2 regions of the Pseudoalteromonas sp. R86517 genome follow, and region 1 is predicted to be linked to the other one. Evidence: riboswitches for the same ligand, from Rfam matches in the RefSeq annotation. Region 1 holds a riboswitch; the other holds the start of a gene.
The links. Region 1 has a riboswitch for lysine ahead of dapA (4-hydroxy-tetrahydrodipicolinate synthase). Riboswitches for the same ligand answer to the same signal wherever they lie in the genome.
Positions count from the first base shown of each region.

Region 1 (7,950 bases):
AAGCGGTGCAATCATTTGCGACCACAGCTCGCTTAGCTTTTGCGTGCTAAGCATGTTGCCCCACTGAAAAATATGCAGGCCATCAAAATTAAGTGCTGGGTAATCGCCAGTATTGAGCGCTTGCCATTCATCGCAACCAAGCCCAAACGGAGTAAGGCTGTCACCCCCTAATGGGTTTTTTTCACCTTCTGGCCAGCGTAATTGCACACGCAGTAATACTTGCAGCTGCGTATTTTGCAGCTGCGCTTGCTGGTTTAACCAACGTACTTGATTGAGGCTTTCGGCAACAAAAATACGCACGCCGCGCTCAATAAAGTGTTTAATTTGTTTAGGGCTCTTTGCAGGCCCTGTGTTGAGCACGCGCTGTGAACTAATACCTTGTGCAAGGACTTGTTCAAGCTCACCTTTACTTGCTACGTCAAAGTTAAATCCGGCGCTGTCTAGGCATTGAATAACCTTAGAAAGCGGATTGGCTTTTACCGCATACCAAAGCTTTACATCGGTTTGCGCAACTAAACGGGTAAGGTGTGCGTTTAGTTTGTCTAAGTCGTAAACAAAAAAAGGTGTATCAAGTTGCTGAGTAAGTGTATTTACGGCGGCCTTGATAGGCGTGCTCAAAAAGCTCATTATCGTAAAACCTCTTCTAGCAATAACGATGCATCGCTTTGCTCGTCGCGGTATTTAACAATGAGTGCACACGACATGCTTAGGCCTTGCTCACGAGCCCATTCGTTAGACGCAGGGCGAGAACCTGGTATTACAATAGCGTACTCTGGAATTGGCTCGCCTTTATCTAGCTGGCGCTCGTTAACACAGTCGTAAACCGGAATAGTTGCAGATAAACGCACACCTGGTGCAAGTACAGCGCCTTTTTTAACCACTACGCCTTCAACAATAACACAACCTGCGCCAATAAACGCATCGTCTTCAACCACTACAGGGCTTGCCCCAATTGGCTCAAGTACACCACCAAGTTGAACAGCCGCGCTTAAATGTACATTTTTACCAACTTGTGCACATGAACCCACTAATGCGTGGCTATCAACCATAGTACCTTCGTCGATGTATGCGCCAATATTTACGTACGCTGGTGGCATAATAATAGTGCCTTTAGCTACGTAGGCACCGCGGCGAACACTGGTGCCACCTGGTACCATACGCACGCCATCTTCAGTGCTAAATTCTTGCGGTGCAAGGTTGTGCTTATCAACAAACCCGCCTGCAAACTCTGTGTTAGTGCCATTTTTAAAGGCTTCTAAAATGCCTTGTTTTACTTCTACGTTAGCTTCCCATTGGCCGCTTTCGTTTTGTGATGCTGCGCGTACTGCGCCCGATTCTAAATTATTTAGTAGTTCTAACCAGCTCATTATAAAAACCTGTGTTTAATGCCAAGATAAAATGGTGTCGTTTGCAGTGGTGATGCAATCGGTTTGCGTTAACTCAAGATGCGTTAAAGGTGGGCGCAACAGTGGGCTATTTAAACGCCCTTGCTGGTGCATTAGCACTTTAACGGGAATAGGGTTTGCTACAGCAAATAGGCTATTGATAGCGCGAGTCCACTGAGCAAATAAATTGGGGTGTTGACCGCTTAGGCTGCGCTTTACAAATTCGTGTGTTTGCAAAGGCCATGCATTGGCCGCAACCGAAACTAAGCCTTTTGCACCTGCTTGGGCAAAGTAGGGCATAAGTGCATCGTCGCCACTGTATAGCGCTAAATTAGGCGCGGCTTGTCGGTATGCTTCAAATTGGGTGATGTTGCCACTGGCTTCTTTTAAAGCCCACAGTTTTGGGTGCGCTTTTAAGTTTTCAATGGTTTCGATAGGAATGCTTACACCGCTGCGCCCAGGTACGTTGTACAACATACACGGATGCGCGCTTTCGTTTAATAAGCTTTCGTACCAATGTGTTTGACCTACAGCCCCTGGTTTTGCATAAAGAGGCGAGCCTAATAAGTAGCTGTGAATAGGTAATTGGTTACAGTAGCTAACCCATTCTTTTTGTTGGGCCAAGTTACTACCACCAACAGCAACCATAAGCGGTACACTGGGTTTTAATTGGCACACGTGCTCAACAATGCCTTGCTGCTCTTTAAGTGTAAGGGCTAAGCCTTCACCTGTGCTACCGAGCAGTAAAATACCGTTGTGTGCCGCTTCTTGTTCGCTAACAAGTGTTGTGAGCGTGTCGTAGTCAACATTACCTTGTTGATCAAACGGCGTAACAAGCGCTGTCCACAGTGCGTAGTCGTCTAAATTGAAGTTGTGAATCATCTCTTACGAACCTATAAGGTGTTCGAGATATTAAGGAGGCTGTATGATGTGAGCCGCATTAACGTCATTCGAACAGTATTCGAAGAGCGAATGGGCTTAAAATAATAGGGCGCACGGCCTTATTATTTAAGACCAGAAGCTCTCCACCAAACTAATAAGCTGCTCTAAAACAGCTATTGGTGACAGTCGCTAGGATTCAACCTAGTCGCCCGAAGTAATTGCTTCGCAAAAGCGTTTACCTCTCGGCGGTATTCCCCTCACATATGCTCACTGGAGTTTGCGCTCCTAACATACGCTACCTGAATAACGCACCTCTTCTAGCCCTTTGTATTTTGTTTAACCGCAAAAGGTTTAACAAAATACAATTTAAATAGGGTAATTGCGGCGATTAAAACATTTTAGCCGTCTAGGTGTCAAGTTGCAGGATACAGATTAGTTCATCGAAAATGTGGGTGGTTACGTATTGGCTGCTTTTCTCGTAAACTAACCCTATGAGCAGTGATGAGGTATTTAATAAGTATGGAAAAATTTAGCGATATTTATAAGCGAGCAGTAGAGCGAAAAGGTTCTGAAAAAATGCTTAAGTTATTACTCGCAAAACCCTTATCTAAAAAAGCATTAAGCGCATTAAGTGACGACGATTGGCTTGAAGAGTTTACCCGAAAAGTATTTCAAAGCGGGTTTTACTGGTCGGTAATAAACAGTAAATGGCCAGGTTTTAGAGAGGTTTTTTGGCAATTTAGTGTTGATAAATTACTTATGATGCCGCCCGATATGCTCGAGCAAAAAGCAACTGATGAGCGCATTATTCGTAATTATAAAAAAGTAAAAACAATTCCTGAAAATGCCTACATGATCCACGAAATAGCTCAGCAACATGGCAGTTTTAGCAAGTTTGTAGCTAACTGGCCAGGCGATGACATTATTGGTTTATGGGCGCATTTAAAAAAACACGGCGCCCGTTTGGGCGGCAATACAGGCCCGTATGCCTTAAGAGCGCTTGGTAAAGATACTTTTTTACTTTCGCGAGATGTAGAAAGTTACCTAAGAGCGCACAAAATTATAGATGGCGGCCTGCAAACTAAAAAATCGCTCACTGCCGCACAGGCGTTTTTTAACGAAATGCAAAAGCAAAGTGGTTTGAGCCTGCAAGAACTTAGCTTAATTGTGGCTTACAGCGTGGGCGACAATCGCGTAGGCATAAGCCAACAAACAGAGGATTAACCATGAAACTAGTGCCAAGATACACAGACATAGCAGATAACTTTGCAATAGAGGATCAACCTTCAAGCGTTGCTGCCCCGCAATTGCTGCTGTGGAACGAAGCGTTAGCACAGCAGTTTAATATAGATGTTGAGCCTGCGCTGCGCGCCAGTACTTTTGCTGGTAACGAGCCTCAACCGTTATGTGCTGTAGCGCTTGGCTATTCTGGGCATCAGTTTGGGCACTTTTCGCCGCGCTTGGGTGATGGGCGAGCGCACTTACTGGGGGCTATCAGCGATGATAAAAATCAGCTGTGGGATATTCAGTTAAAAGGCTCAGGCGCCACTCCTTTTTCAAGAGGAGGCGATGGGCGATGTGCACTAGGCCCCGCTATTCGCGAGTATATTATGAGCGAAGCTATGCACGGCTTAGGGATTAAAACCACGCGGTGTTTGGCTGTTGTAGGCACAGGTGAAGCTGTTTATCGTAATCCGCCGCAACCAGGCGCAATTGTTACCCGCTTAGCAAGTAGCCATATTCGCGTTGGCTCGTTTCAGTATTTAGCAACTCAAGGTGATGTAAAGGGATTAAAAAAATTAGCTGATGTAGCCATTGAGCGTCATTACCCAAGTATTCAATCAACAGGGGCTCAGCGCTATTTAGACTTTTTAGCAGCCGTTATAAATAGTCAGCTAGCGCTGGTTATTAGCTGGATGCGAGTAGGCTTTATTCATGGCGTTATGAATACTGATAATACCTTGATAAGCGGCGAAACTATCGACTACGGCCCGTGTGCAATGATGAATACCTTTGATTTTGATACCGTGTTTAGCTCAATTGATAAGCAAGGTCGCTATGCCTATGGTAATCAGCCAAATATTGTAAGTTGGAACTGCGCGCGTTTAGCCGAAAGCCTAATACCGCTAATAGATGAAGATGACGAACAAGCTGTAAGTTTAATGACGCCGCTAATTAATCAGTTTTCTACGTTATTTAACGAGCAATATAATCAAATGTGGGCACAAAAATTAGGCTTAGCAGGTTATAACGAAGACGATGTAGAGCTTGTAAGTAAGTTATTATTGTTATTTCAAGAGCATAAGCTCGATTACACCAATACCTTTGATGCCCTAACTGAGTCACTAAAGGGTGGCAAAGTGCCAAATGAATTAACGCAATGGGCCCAGTTATGGCAAAAAAGATGTGATGAAAACAGCTATAACCTAATGAGAGCGGCTAACCCAAGGGTTATACCGCGTAATCACATCGTCGAAGAAATCCTTGCGCAATATAATCAACACGGCGAGAGCGAGCTGCTAAGCGACTTGTTAACGGTGATGAGTAACCCATATGATAAATCAGCTAACTTAGCCCGCTTTCAAGAGACAGGTAAAGATGACAAGGGCTATCAAACTTTTTGCGGTACTTAAGTATTGTAATTAATTGTAAGTTTTTGATTATAAATAGTCATTTTTAAATAATGCAGTGTACAATGATTGAGCAGTTACACACTCGGTGTTATTGTGCGCATTCATAAAAAGTAACTATTTATAAATTACCATAATTTATTAATTGCAGATTAGGTAAAAATTTTTACTTAACCTACAATTGGTGGTTGGAATGCCTGTAGATCGTTGAAAAAATTTATAAACTTTATTTTTCGTTAAGTATCGATTAACAAAAGCTCGGGTAGTGTGTACAAAACTGGTTGAGCTAGTATTGATTAGCTACAATTTTCTAAGTTGTTAAAATGGGAAGAAAACAATGAAATTAAAATCACTTACAATTGCAATTGCGTTAGCTGCAACTAGCGCGTCTACATTCGCTGCCGATAAAGAAGAAGGTTTCTACATTGGTGCATTTGGTGACTACTATGATGCGTCATGGGAAAACATGCGCGCTCAAGCTGGCCTTGACGTAAACGAGTCAACTGGTTGGGGTGTAGAAGCAGGTTACCGTTTCAGCGATTACTGGAGCGCACGCCTTGAGTATGCAGATATGAACTTTAACGCGTTCGATAAAGCTGCGGGCAATCGTAATAATATCGACGGCGAGCGTTACGGTATTGATGCGCTTTACCACCTTGACGGCGGTCCTTTCTACGGTCTATTCGGTATTAAAGAAATGGACGTAGTAGATGACAACACATTCTTAAACGCAGGTGTTGGTTACCAACACTTTATTACTGATGGCTTTTTCGTAAACGCTGAAACTGCGGTATACCAAGGTCTTGATAAAGGTTACACAGATGTAGGTGCTAAAATTGGTATTAACTACTTATTTGGCCAAAACTCTATGCCTGCACAGCCTGTAGAACCAGCGCCTACAGCAGTAGTAGAAGTACCTGTAGAACCTAAAGACAGCGACAACGACAACATCCTAGATAAAGATGATAAATGTCCTAACACGCCAATGACAGACGCTGTTGATGGCGATGGCTGTACTTTATACGAAGACCGTGAAGTAACAACAAGCTTATTAGTTACTTTCCCACATGATTCTGCACAAGTTGGTCAACGTTACTTTGACGATATTGCATCAGTATCTGAGTTCTTAAAAGAGCACGAAGATACAACTGTACTACTTGAAGGCCACGCGTCAGCGGTAGGTAACGCAAACTACAACAAGATGCTTTCTAAAAAGCGTGCTGATGATGTAGCACAAGAGCTAATTAAAGATGGCATTGCTGAAGATCGCATTACAACTGTCGGTCTAGGTGAAGAACGTCTTAAAAACACAGCTAACACGAAAGAAGCTCACGCTGAAAACCGTCGTGTAGAAGCACATGTAAAATCTATTGAACGTGTAAAAGTTAAGCGTTAATAGTTACTTACTTTATTTTAAAAACCCAGCTTAGTGCTGGGTTTTTTTATGCCTTTAAAACAGCATATGCAGTATTAATTTGATTAAACAAGAATGATTATTACTTAACAAACATTCACGAAAATAGAATTTACGCTTACCACTATTCATAATATTTATAGTCGGTATAATCAGTTGCTTAGCTGGATGGATTTTCATCTATACATAAAAGCTTTATAATCCCGCGTTAGAATACTATAAGTATTGGGTTACTTTTTTTGCGCATGAGGCGCTACCGAATACTTTCACGTCACCAAGAGGGCAATATTGTGCTACAAGAATATCGTAAACACGTAGAAGAACGTGCCGCGTTAGGTATCGTACCAGCGCCATTAGATGCTCAGCAAACGGCTGATCTTATTGAACTAATTAAAAACCCACCAGCGGGTGAAGAAGAGTTCATCTTAGATTTACTAATCAACCGCGTACCACCAGGCGTTGATGATGCAGCATACATCAAAGCAGGCTTTTTAGCGGCAGTTGCTAAAGGCGAAGCACAATCTCCATTAGTATCTAAAGAAAAAGCAGCAGAATTATTAGGTACAATGTTAGGTGGTTACAACATCGCCCCAATGATTGAGCTACTTGATGACGAAACACTTGCGCCTATCGCTGTAAAAGGCCTATCAAACACATTATTAATGTTTGATGCATTTTACGACGTAGAAGAAAAAGCAAAAGCAGGCAACGAGCACGCTAAAAAGATTATTCAATCTTGGGCAGACGCTGAATGGTTTACTAACAAGCCAGCTGTTGCTGAAAAAATCTCTGTTACTGTATTTAAAGTAACCGGCGAGACAAACACTGATGATTTATCACCAGCACCAGATGCATGGTCACGTCCAGATATCCCACTTCATGCTTTAGCAATGCTAAAAAATGAGCGCGACGGTATCACTCCTGACAAAGCGGGTGAAGTAGGTCCAATCACTAAACTTGAAGAATTAAAAACACAAGGTTTACCACTTGCATACGTAGGTGACGTTGTAGGTACTGGTTCTTCTCGTAAATCTGCAACTAATTCTGTGCTTTGGTTTATGGGTGATGATATCCCATACGTACCTAATAAGCGCGTTGGTGGTGTATGTTTAGGTAACAAAATTGCGCCTATCTTCTTCAACACAATGGAAGATTCAGGTGCGTTACCAATCGAGTTAAATGTTGATGAGTTCAACATGGGTGATCAAATTGATATTTACCCATACGAAGGTGTAGTTAAGCGCCACGGTACAGATGACGTTATCTCTACTTTTGAGCTTAAATCAGACGTAATTTTAGATGAAGTACGTGCCGGCGGCCGTATTCCTCTAATCATTGGTCGTGGTTTAACAGACAAAGCACGTACCTCTTTAGGTTTAGGTGCTACTGACGTATTTAAAGTACCAGCAGTAACAGAAGTGTCTGATAAAGGCTTTACACTAGCGCAAAAAATGGTTGGTAAAGCATGTAACGTAGCAGGTATTCGCCCAGGCCAATACTGTGAGCCTAAAATGACCACTGTAGGTTCGCAAGATACTACAGGTCCTATGACACGTGATGAGCTTAAAGACTTAGCATGTTTAGGTTTCTCTGCAGATTTAACAATGCAGTCATTCTGTCATACCTCTGCTTACCCTAA
Region 1 covers NZ_JAXHCB010000001.1:3,050,334-3,058,283, reverse strand. Annotated here, with positions in the region: gene SJY38_RS13800 (PLP-dependent decarboxylase) at 1-627, opposite strand, end outside; gene SJY38_RS13795 (2,3,4,5-tetrahydropyridine-2,6-dicarboxylate N-succinyltransferase) at 627-1,367, opposite strand; gene dapA (4-hydroxy-tetrahydrodipicolinate synthase) at 1,383-2,267, opposite strand; lysine riboswitch at 2,396-2,592, opposite strand; gene SJY38_RS13785 (DNA-3-methyladenine glycosylase I) at 2,787-3,491, shown strand; gene SJY38_RS13780 (YdiU family protein) at 3,494-4,900, shown strand; gene SJY38_RS13775 (OmpA family protein) at 5,235-6,293, shown strand; gene acnB (bifunctional aconitate hydratase 2/2-methylisocitrate dehydratase) at 6,602-7,950, shown strand, end outside.

Region 2 (7,950 bases), 1.9 Mb from region 1:
TAATTACAGCACTCACTTATTTTAAGCGCGTATGACTAACCACTTTTTTAAAAACACCCTAAGTATTGCTCCCTCTTTTTATAGCGATTTACCCCCTAGCAACAATACTATTTTAGTGTTTAATGCCAACACACTTAATGTAGAACACCTTGATTTAACCCAGTACCTAAGCCCATTTGAGCTAAGCGTTATAAATCGTCGTAAACGCATGCAAGCAAAGCAAGAATATCTAGCATCGCGCATATTACTAAAGCAACTTGCAAAGCATGCTCAGCCCCAATACGCACACATACCGCTTAATAAAATGAGCACCCACTTTAATGAAGAATGCTCAAAACTACAGCTCCATATAAACCACACCGTTATAAATACCTGTATTTCGCACTCGCACGGCTTAGTTGGCGTTGCACTTAATGTTACTAAGGCGGAGTTTGGCTTTGATATTGAAAAAATTAACTTAAAACGCCCATTCGAAAAGCTCGCTAAGCATTTTTATCATAAGGCTGAAATTGCCTTAATTACCGCGCCTTTGGCTATAAAAGAGCAAGCCCACCGCTTTTTTAGAATTTGGACCTTAAAAGAGGCACTCGCTAAAGCAACTAGCCGCCCAATAGCGCAATTGCTTAGCCCAAATGTATTTGATGAATTTTCTTTGTTAAACCTTACAGCATCGAGTAACACCATAACGGTTGCCAATGAGGAGTTTGATATAAGCGTGGCGCATAAAAAAAGCACCGACTGGCGGTGCTTTATACTTGATAACTTGGATACTTAATAACTTGGCTTTAAAAGCTTAAGCAGCGCTTTCTAATAATCGGCTGTGTATTGCTTGTACCACGGTATCTGATTCGCTTTGCTCTACTAAAAAGCATAAATTGTGCTTGCTTGCACCATGACAAATTAATCGAATATTAAACTCTTTTAATACGTTCATTAGGTTCATTTCGTGCTGGCGTAGCTGTATTTCAGAGCCTATAAGCGCCACTAGGGTTAAGTTATTTTCAACCGATACATGACAAAATTCGGCCAATTTATCTAAACACGCTTGCTCAAGCTCAGGTCGCGAGGCATTAGGCGCGTTATCGAGCGTAATGGCAACACTAATTTCTGAGGTAGTGACTAAGTCTACCGATATATTAAACTCACTTAAAATGGTAAATACACGGGCCAAAAAGCCACTTGCTAATAACATTTCTGGGCTTTTAAGCGTTAGCAATATTTGGTTTTTACGCTGCGTAACGGCACGAATACCTGGCTGCTGCGATTTTTCACGCTCAATCCACGTCCCCCCGCGCTCTGGCTCGCGGCTAGAGCCTACAAATACATTAATATGGCTACGGCTTGCTGGTAAAATAGTCGCAGGGTGCAATACTTTTGCGCCAAATGTCGCCATTTCTGCGGCTTCATCAAAGCTTAAACGAGCAATTGGCGTTGCCTTAGCGCATAAACGCGGGTCGGTGCTAAAAATACCCACTACATCGGTCCAAATGTGTACACTTTTAGCGTTAATAGCCTCTGCTAATAACGCCGCACTGTAGTCAGAGCCACCACGGCCAAGCGTTGTGGTTTGGCCAAATTCATCACTACCAATAAACCCTTGTGTAACTATTACTTGCTCATCTAATAACGGAATTAACAGGTCTTTAGCAGCTTGTGCAGTGGCCGCAACATCGGGCGTTGCTTTACCAAATTGGCTATCAGTTTTAAGCACTTTGCGTACATCAAACCTATCTGCATTTAAGCCTTTTAAGCGCAGCACTTGAGCAAATAAATAAGACGATAAACGCTCGCCAAAGCTAAGCAGCTCATCGTGTTGTTGATCAGTGGTGAGTGTTTCAAGGGCTAACGTTTGAAACGCTTTTAACGTCTCGTTAAAACCTACGGCTAAATCGGCATCAAGCGACAGCTCATCTAAAATAGCCTGTTGAATAGCCAATACGCCATCTATGTGTGCTTGGCGCTGCTCTTTACTAAGGTCGGGTTTGCACAGTGCAACTAAGTGGTTAGTTACGCCGGCACTGGCGCTCACAGCTACAATACGTACGCTTTTATCTGCAACAATAATTTCGCTGCAGCGACTCATCGCTTCAAAGTTTGCAACACTGGTTCCGCCAAATTTGGCAACGATGTAATCTGATTTTGCGCCTGATACTGTTTGTGGCACTGATTGGGTAGTCATTTCGTCTCCTTTCGCGGTATCCAAACCGCTAAAAAACAAGAAGAACTTGGCAAAGGAATGCAAATAAGATGTGTCCGCTGCCAGAAGCTCTCCACCTAAGTTGGTGACAGTTTTGGGGATTCAGCCCCATAAACCGAAAAACTCGGTTGACGTAACCTTGTTTTCCTCGGCGAGTACTTCCCTCTTTAATGGTTATAGGCGTTCGTCACCTACCATTAAATACCTAAGTATCGCACCTCTTCTGAATGTTGTATTAACCTGTGGCTAATAAAACAAAACCCCACTATGTAGCGGGGCTTTGAAAGTTATCGTTTAGACGTCTAGCTGTCAAGGTGTTTTAGTTAATATAACGCGAATAATTTAGCCCGGGTTTACATTGCTGGCTACTTTTACAGCGCTTAATGTAACTCGCCTGTACGCCAGCTAAAAAAATGTGTAAATTAAGCCAGTTAATAACGAGTACTTTTTATTATAAAAATATAAAAACTACGCTCTGCTTTAAGCGTAGTTAACTCATTACTAGGATGTATCACCGCATTATGATCCCAGCTAAAAAGCTGCTTAACACCCTTAGCGAACATTGGGGTGTTTTAGAGCTATTATTTAAACGTTTTAAAATGGCCGACTTTAGCCTCAAAGACGTGCAAAACGCTATTAAGCAAAAACAGCCCACATGGACAAACGAGCGCATTTACAAAGAAACAAATCGTTTGCTCAATCAAGATATACTTATTCCATTGGCTAAATCATCCCAGCTTGAAATAAACCGCGCCATTGCCGATTTTGCGACCTTTTTATTACAAGAAGAACACCTAGGTTTAGCACAAGAAATTAGCGTTTTGGTTGATGATTTAGCACGCCTAGGAAACCGATTAGATAATGCCGGCGAAATAGAAGACTATGACGATTTACGCCGCTATAGCCGCATTATGGATGATCGGGTGCGTAAAATAATGAAGCTTTACGCGCACAACGAAAACGCTATTTTAAACATTGTTGAGCAAGCTAAATCTGATCACGCGGTGCAATCTTTGCAAAAGCGCTACAAAGCGGTAATAGAAGCCTTTGACGAATACATAGAGCCGATGCTTGAAATGGTCGATATTCGCGGTGACTTTCATGCCTGTTTTACACTTATTGAGCAACAAATAAGTAAGCAAATAGAGCACATTGAACGCTCAGGTAAAGCCTACAACGACAAACGTATGCTTGAGCAATTGCGTACTCGGATACTCGAAATGCATTTAGTTGGCCGAGAAAGCTTACGCAAAAGTGCCGATATGCTTATGCCACTGCGCGAAGAGCTACGCCGTAATAACCTAATTACCCGCCAGGCAGCAAAAGTGCTGGGCCTTGTGCGTAAAAATGGCGTAGACAACATGCTAAGCGCGGTACAACCAAACTTTGTAAGCGATGCGCAGCGTTATTCGCTTGGCCAGCAGCGTCATATAGTTGCCTATATGGCAAGCTTGGTAGAATTTGAACACGAAGAATACCAGCTCCCAGAGCAACAAGACGTGCCGGCATTTGTTACGCCAAACATTCCTGATTACCACGATGTTAAAACAAGCTTTGCAAAACGCTTTAATAAAAAACGTAAAAAGCCCCAGCCATTACTGCAATTTTTAGATGAAAGCTACCCAGAATTAGACGCCGACGAAATGCTATTTTTATATCAAAAACTAGTCAGCGACAGTGAAATTCACATTAGCCAAAGCGATGAAAAAACACGCGTAAAAATTGCCGGCCAGCATTTTTCGTTATACCCATTTAATTCTGCGCCTCAGCCAGATACACAGGCAGACGAGTAACACATGACACATATAAACTTAGACGAGCTTACGCACCTACAAGCCATTAATAAAAAATTAGGTGCGGGTTACCATATTTGCGAACAAGACAACGTAATGTGGCAAGAGCTTGACCAGCACATAGAATCTTACAGCGCCTTATTTAGCGCCCTTGGCCACGATTTAAAACACGACAGCCGCGGCTTTTACTACTTTGCCAGCGACGAAAGCACGCCAAACATGGGTAAAATATCTCGTGCTATTGCACTGACTATTTACATTTTAATTGAGCACTTTGCCAATACGGGTAAAGACCCAATGCGTGCCCTATTTGATGAAGTAAACGACTTAGAACTGATGCAAACCTTAGTGCAAATTAATAAACACTTGTTTGATCAACTTGAGATATTTTCGGGCTCAGATTTACGAAAAGATGTATACCTGCGCATGGTACGTTTAGGCCTTGCCCGCGAAGTAGAAGGCGGCTTTATGCTACAAGCGCCTATTCACCGCTATATTGATGCACTTATGGAAGTAAACGAAGAAACCTACATTACAGAGGACGAGCAATGAAAAACTTATACGGACTAAGTAAACTCGCCCTACTTAATACCGCAGGCTATGCAAAATGTGTTATTCCGCTTGATAAAAGCAGCTCTATTTGTGCGCCAAACAATACCGGTAAAAGCTCGGTTATAAACGCCCTGCAATTTCCGCTAATAAACGATTTACGCTTAACCGAATGGGACGGGCACGATTTAGATGAAACCCGTAAATTTTATTTTTCATCAGATCAGTCGTACATCTTGCTTGAAGCCAACCTCCCCCATGGCTCGGTGGTTATTGGTGTAGCAGGCCTTGGTAAAATAGCCGGTTACGCGCATCAGTACTTTTGTTATCAGGGCAAACTTGATTTAGCGCAGTACACGCAAGGTAATACCATTATTAAGTTTACCAAGCTGTTTAATCATTTAAAAACGCAAGGTTACAACCCTATAGAGCTTAAAGCACAAGAGCTAAACGCCCTGCTTACCGGCGGCGCAACCCCTTTTGACGGCGACATTAATTTAAAAATGATCCCGCTAAATAACGTGCAAGACTCCGCCATTTATAAAGAAATTTTTAGGCGTATTCTTAACTTACACAAATTGGGTGCAAGCGATGTTAAACGCTTTATGCTACGTGTGTTTGAACGCCATATGTCTAACTCTAAAGTGGACTTTTACGAAGTATGGCGTCGCTCGTTTGATAAAGTAAATCGCGCTAAACGCGAATTAAAAGCGCTTGAATCAATGCAAGAGCCAATAACAGCGCTTGAATCTATGCTTGAAAACCAAACCGTGCTTAAAGGTAAGTTAGCGGCCTACGCGCCTAAAATTGATCAAGCATTAATAGACTTTGATACCTACCAAGAAGAGCAACTAAGCGAACTAGCCATTGCCCTTGAAGACATAGAGCACGAAAAACACGAGTTTGAGCAAAAGCAAAGCTTATACGTACAGCAATCGCGCGATATAGAGCGCAGGCAAACCCAAATAGAGCAATGGTTTTTAGATTACAGCGCTCTTAAAAGCGAATTTGAACTGGTAAATAAAGCCACCCTTAAAGCCAACCTTGGCCAACTTAAGCAAGACTACGAGTCACTTTCGCACTCTATTACCAGCGCACAAGGGCAAAGCCTACACACGCTTGATTACCGCATTAGCGAGACCCAAAAGCAAATTAAAAGCTTAAAACTGCAGCTTAAAAACCTTGAGTTTAATTTGTTTACTCGAATGCGCGAAGACCTATCACTTAAAGAGGTAGAAGAAATATCGCGGATTTTAAACCCCGATATTCTCTCGTTTGCCACCACCAGTAATGGCGATATAACCATTGATGATGAAGACGCCTTTGGGGAATTTTTATCGTTATTAAGCGAAAACGTTAAAGGCGGTGTACTAACCCTACCAGGGGCAAGCATTAAACTTAAAAAACTTTCCCCAGTGCAAATGCAAAGCGGCGAAAACAAAGCCCAGCTTAGCGCTCAGCTAAACGCGCTGGAACGCTCGTTAAAAGAGTTTAAACAACAGCGCGAAGTAGCCGCTAACGTGGCCGATAAACAAAAAGAAAAAGATGCGCTTTACGATGAGCTAATGAGCGCAGAGAGCGCACTAAAACGCTTAGAGCAATTCGAGGTAATGCAGCAATCGGTAGAAGCGCAATCCATGCTAAAAGAGCAGTTATTAGCAGAGCGCGAACAAGTTGACGACTACCTGCAAGACATTCAAAAAAATAGTGGCTCAATTGCTGACAGGCGCTCGTTAATTAAATCTAAGCAAGAGCAAATTAATCGCCAAACCGAGCGCCTACGCCAAGTTAAAAGCGAGCGAATCGACCACACGCTTGATTTATACAGCGGTAAAGTAACCCCGTATATGATTGATATAACAGTCGACTTTGATAACTTAAGCGACCTAGTACATCACTTTAATAAAGACTGCCAAGAGCTGCGCAACTTTGACATAAACGTGCGTAATACCTATTTGCATGTATATAACGCGGGTATTACTAAGTTCGATAACGAAAACGACGAATTTACTAAATACCAAAAGTTGATTAGCGCGTTTCATAACCTTGATAACGAACGCGATGCCGTTGAGCGCCAAGGCCGCGTAGCCCTGACCGAAGTAGCCGCCACAATTAAAGGCTTGCGCGAAGACTTAGACCGCCTTCGCCGCGAAATGAACAGCTTTAATAAAGGCATAAGCCAGCACCGTATTTCTAACCTTCAAGCGTTTAAAATTAACGTAATACCGCGCAAAATGCTGGTTGATAGTATTGATACCATTATCAGCACGTCGCATCAGTTTGAACAAGGCGACACCCTTGATTTATTAAGCCAAGAACCTTACAGCGAAAGCGCGGTAAACGAAGCAAAAGATCACCTAATAAAACTTGCCTCCGACAAAGCAGGCCTTACATTAACTGACTTATTTGATATTCGTTTTGAAGTGGTTAACCGCGCTGGCGAAACCGAACACTTTGAAAAAATAGACTCAGCTGGCTCAAACGGGACCCGTATTACTATTAAGTTATTATGTGGCATGTTGTTTATTCGTTACTTATTAAGCGATCAGGAACAAAACCTTTACCGTATACCTATTTATATTGATGAAGCGGCCGACATTGATCCGCAAAACCAAAAAGCAATCATAGAAACGGCACTGAGCTTTGGCTTTGTGCCAATTTTTGCCTCGGTTAAGCCGCAGGTAAGCTGTGATTACATTGTACCTATTCGTTCAGTAAAAGATGGCGCCCAAAACTGGGTAGACGAAAAAGACTGGATTGAAGTTGAACACAATTAATTGGCCGTTAAGGCAAACTAACTAAACTAAAATATAGGACGTTAAACTAATACACATTTAAACGATGTGTGTTATTTTAAATTAACGCATTTCATTGGAGCAAAGGTAATGAAAAATATACTTATTGTTGCAGCGCTGACATTACTTACAGCCTGTACGCAAACCCCAGACTGGGATTACGACAAATCAGCCAACTTTAGTAATTTTAAAACATTTGCTTGGGTAGAAAACGCGAGCTTAACCAAAGACACCACAAACTACCAAATTAACGGCTTAATGGAAAAACGTGTACGTACTGCCGTTAATAAAGAGCTTAGCCAAACATTAGGTATGAGCTTAGTAGACCCAGCCCAAGCTGACGTACTAGTTAACTATCATGCATCGGTAGATAAAGAGCTAGAAGTAGACAGCTTTAACGTAGGTTACGGCGCACGTTGGGGATACTGGGGTACGGGTTTTCAACGCGATATTAGCGCCCGCGAATACGAAGTGGGTACGTTAGTAATTGATATTATTGACCGCGAATCAAACCAACTTGTATGGCGCGGCGCAAAAGAAGGCCGTTTAAAGAAAAAACAATCGCCTGAGCAACGCGAAGCATCAATTAAAGAAACAGTCGCTAATATTTTAAGCA
Region 2 covers NZ_JAXHCB010000001.1:1,182,585-1,190,534, reverse strand. Annotated here, with positions in the region: gene SJY38_RS05305 (4'-phosphopantetheinyl transferase superfamily protein) at 32-775, shown strand; gene lysC (lysine-sensitive aspartokinase 3) at 794-2,179, opposite strand; lysine riboswitch at 2,256-2,428, opposite strand; gene SJY38_RS05295 (hypothetical protein) at 2,719-3,990, shown strand; gene SJY38_RS05290 (hypothetical protein) at 3,994-4,542, shown strand; gene SJY38_RS05285 (ATPase) at 4,539-7,316, shown strand; gene SJY38_RS05280 (DUF4136 domain-containing protein) at 7,425-7,950, shown strand, end outside.
Region 2: it holds a riboswitch for lysine, as region 1 does, so the genes downstream of both, lysC (lysine-sensitive aspartokinase 3) here and dapA (4-hydroxy-tetrahydrodipicolinate synthase) in region 1, are expected to answer to the same signal.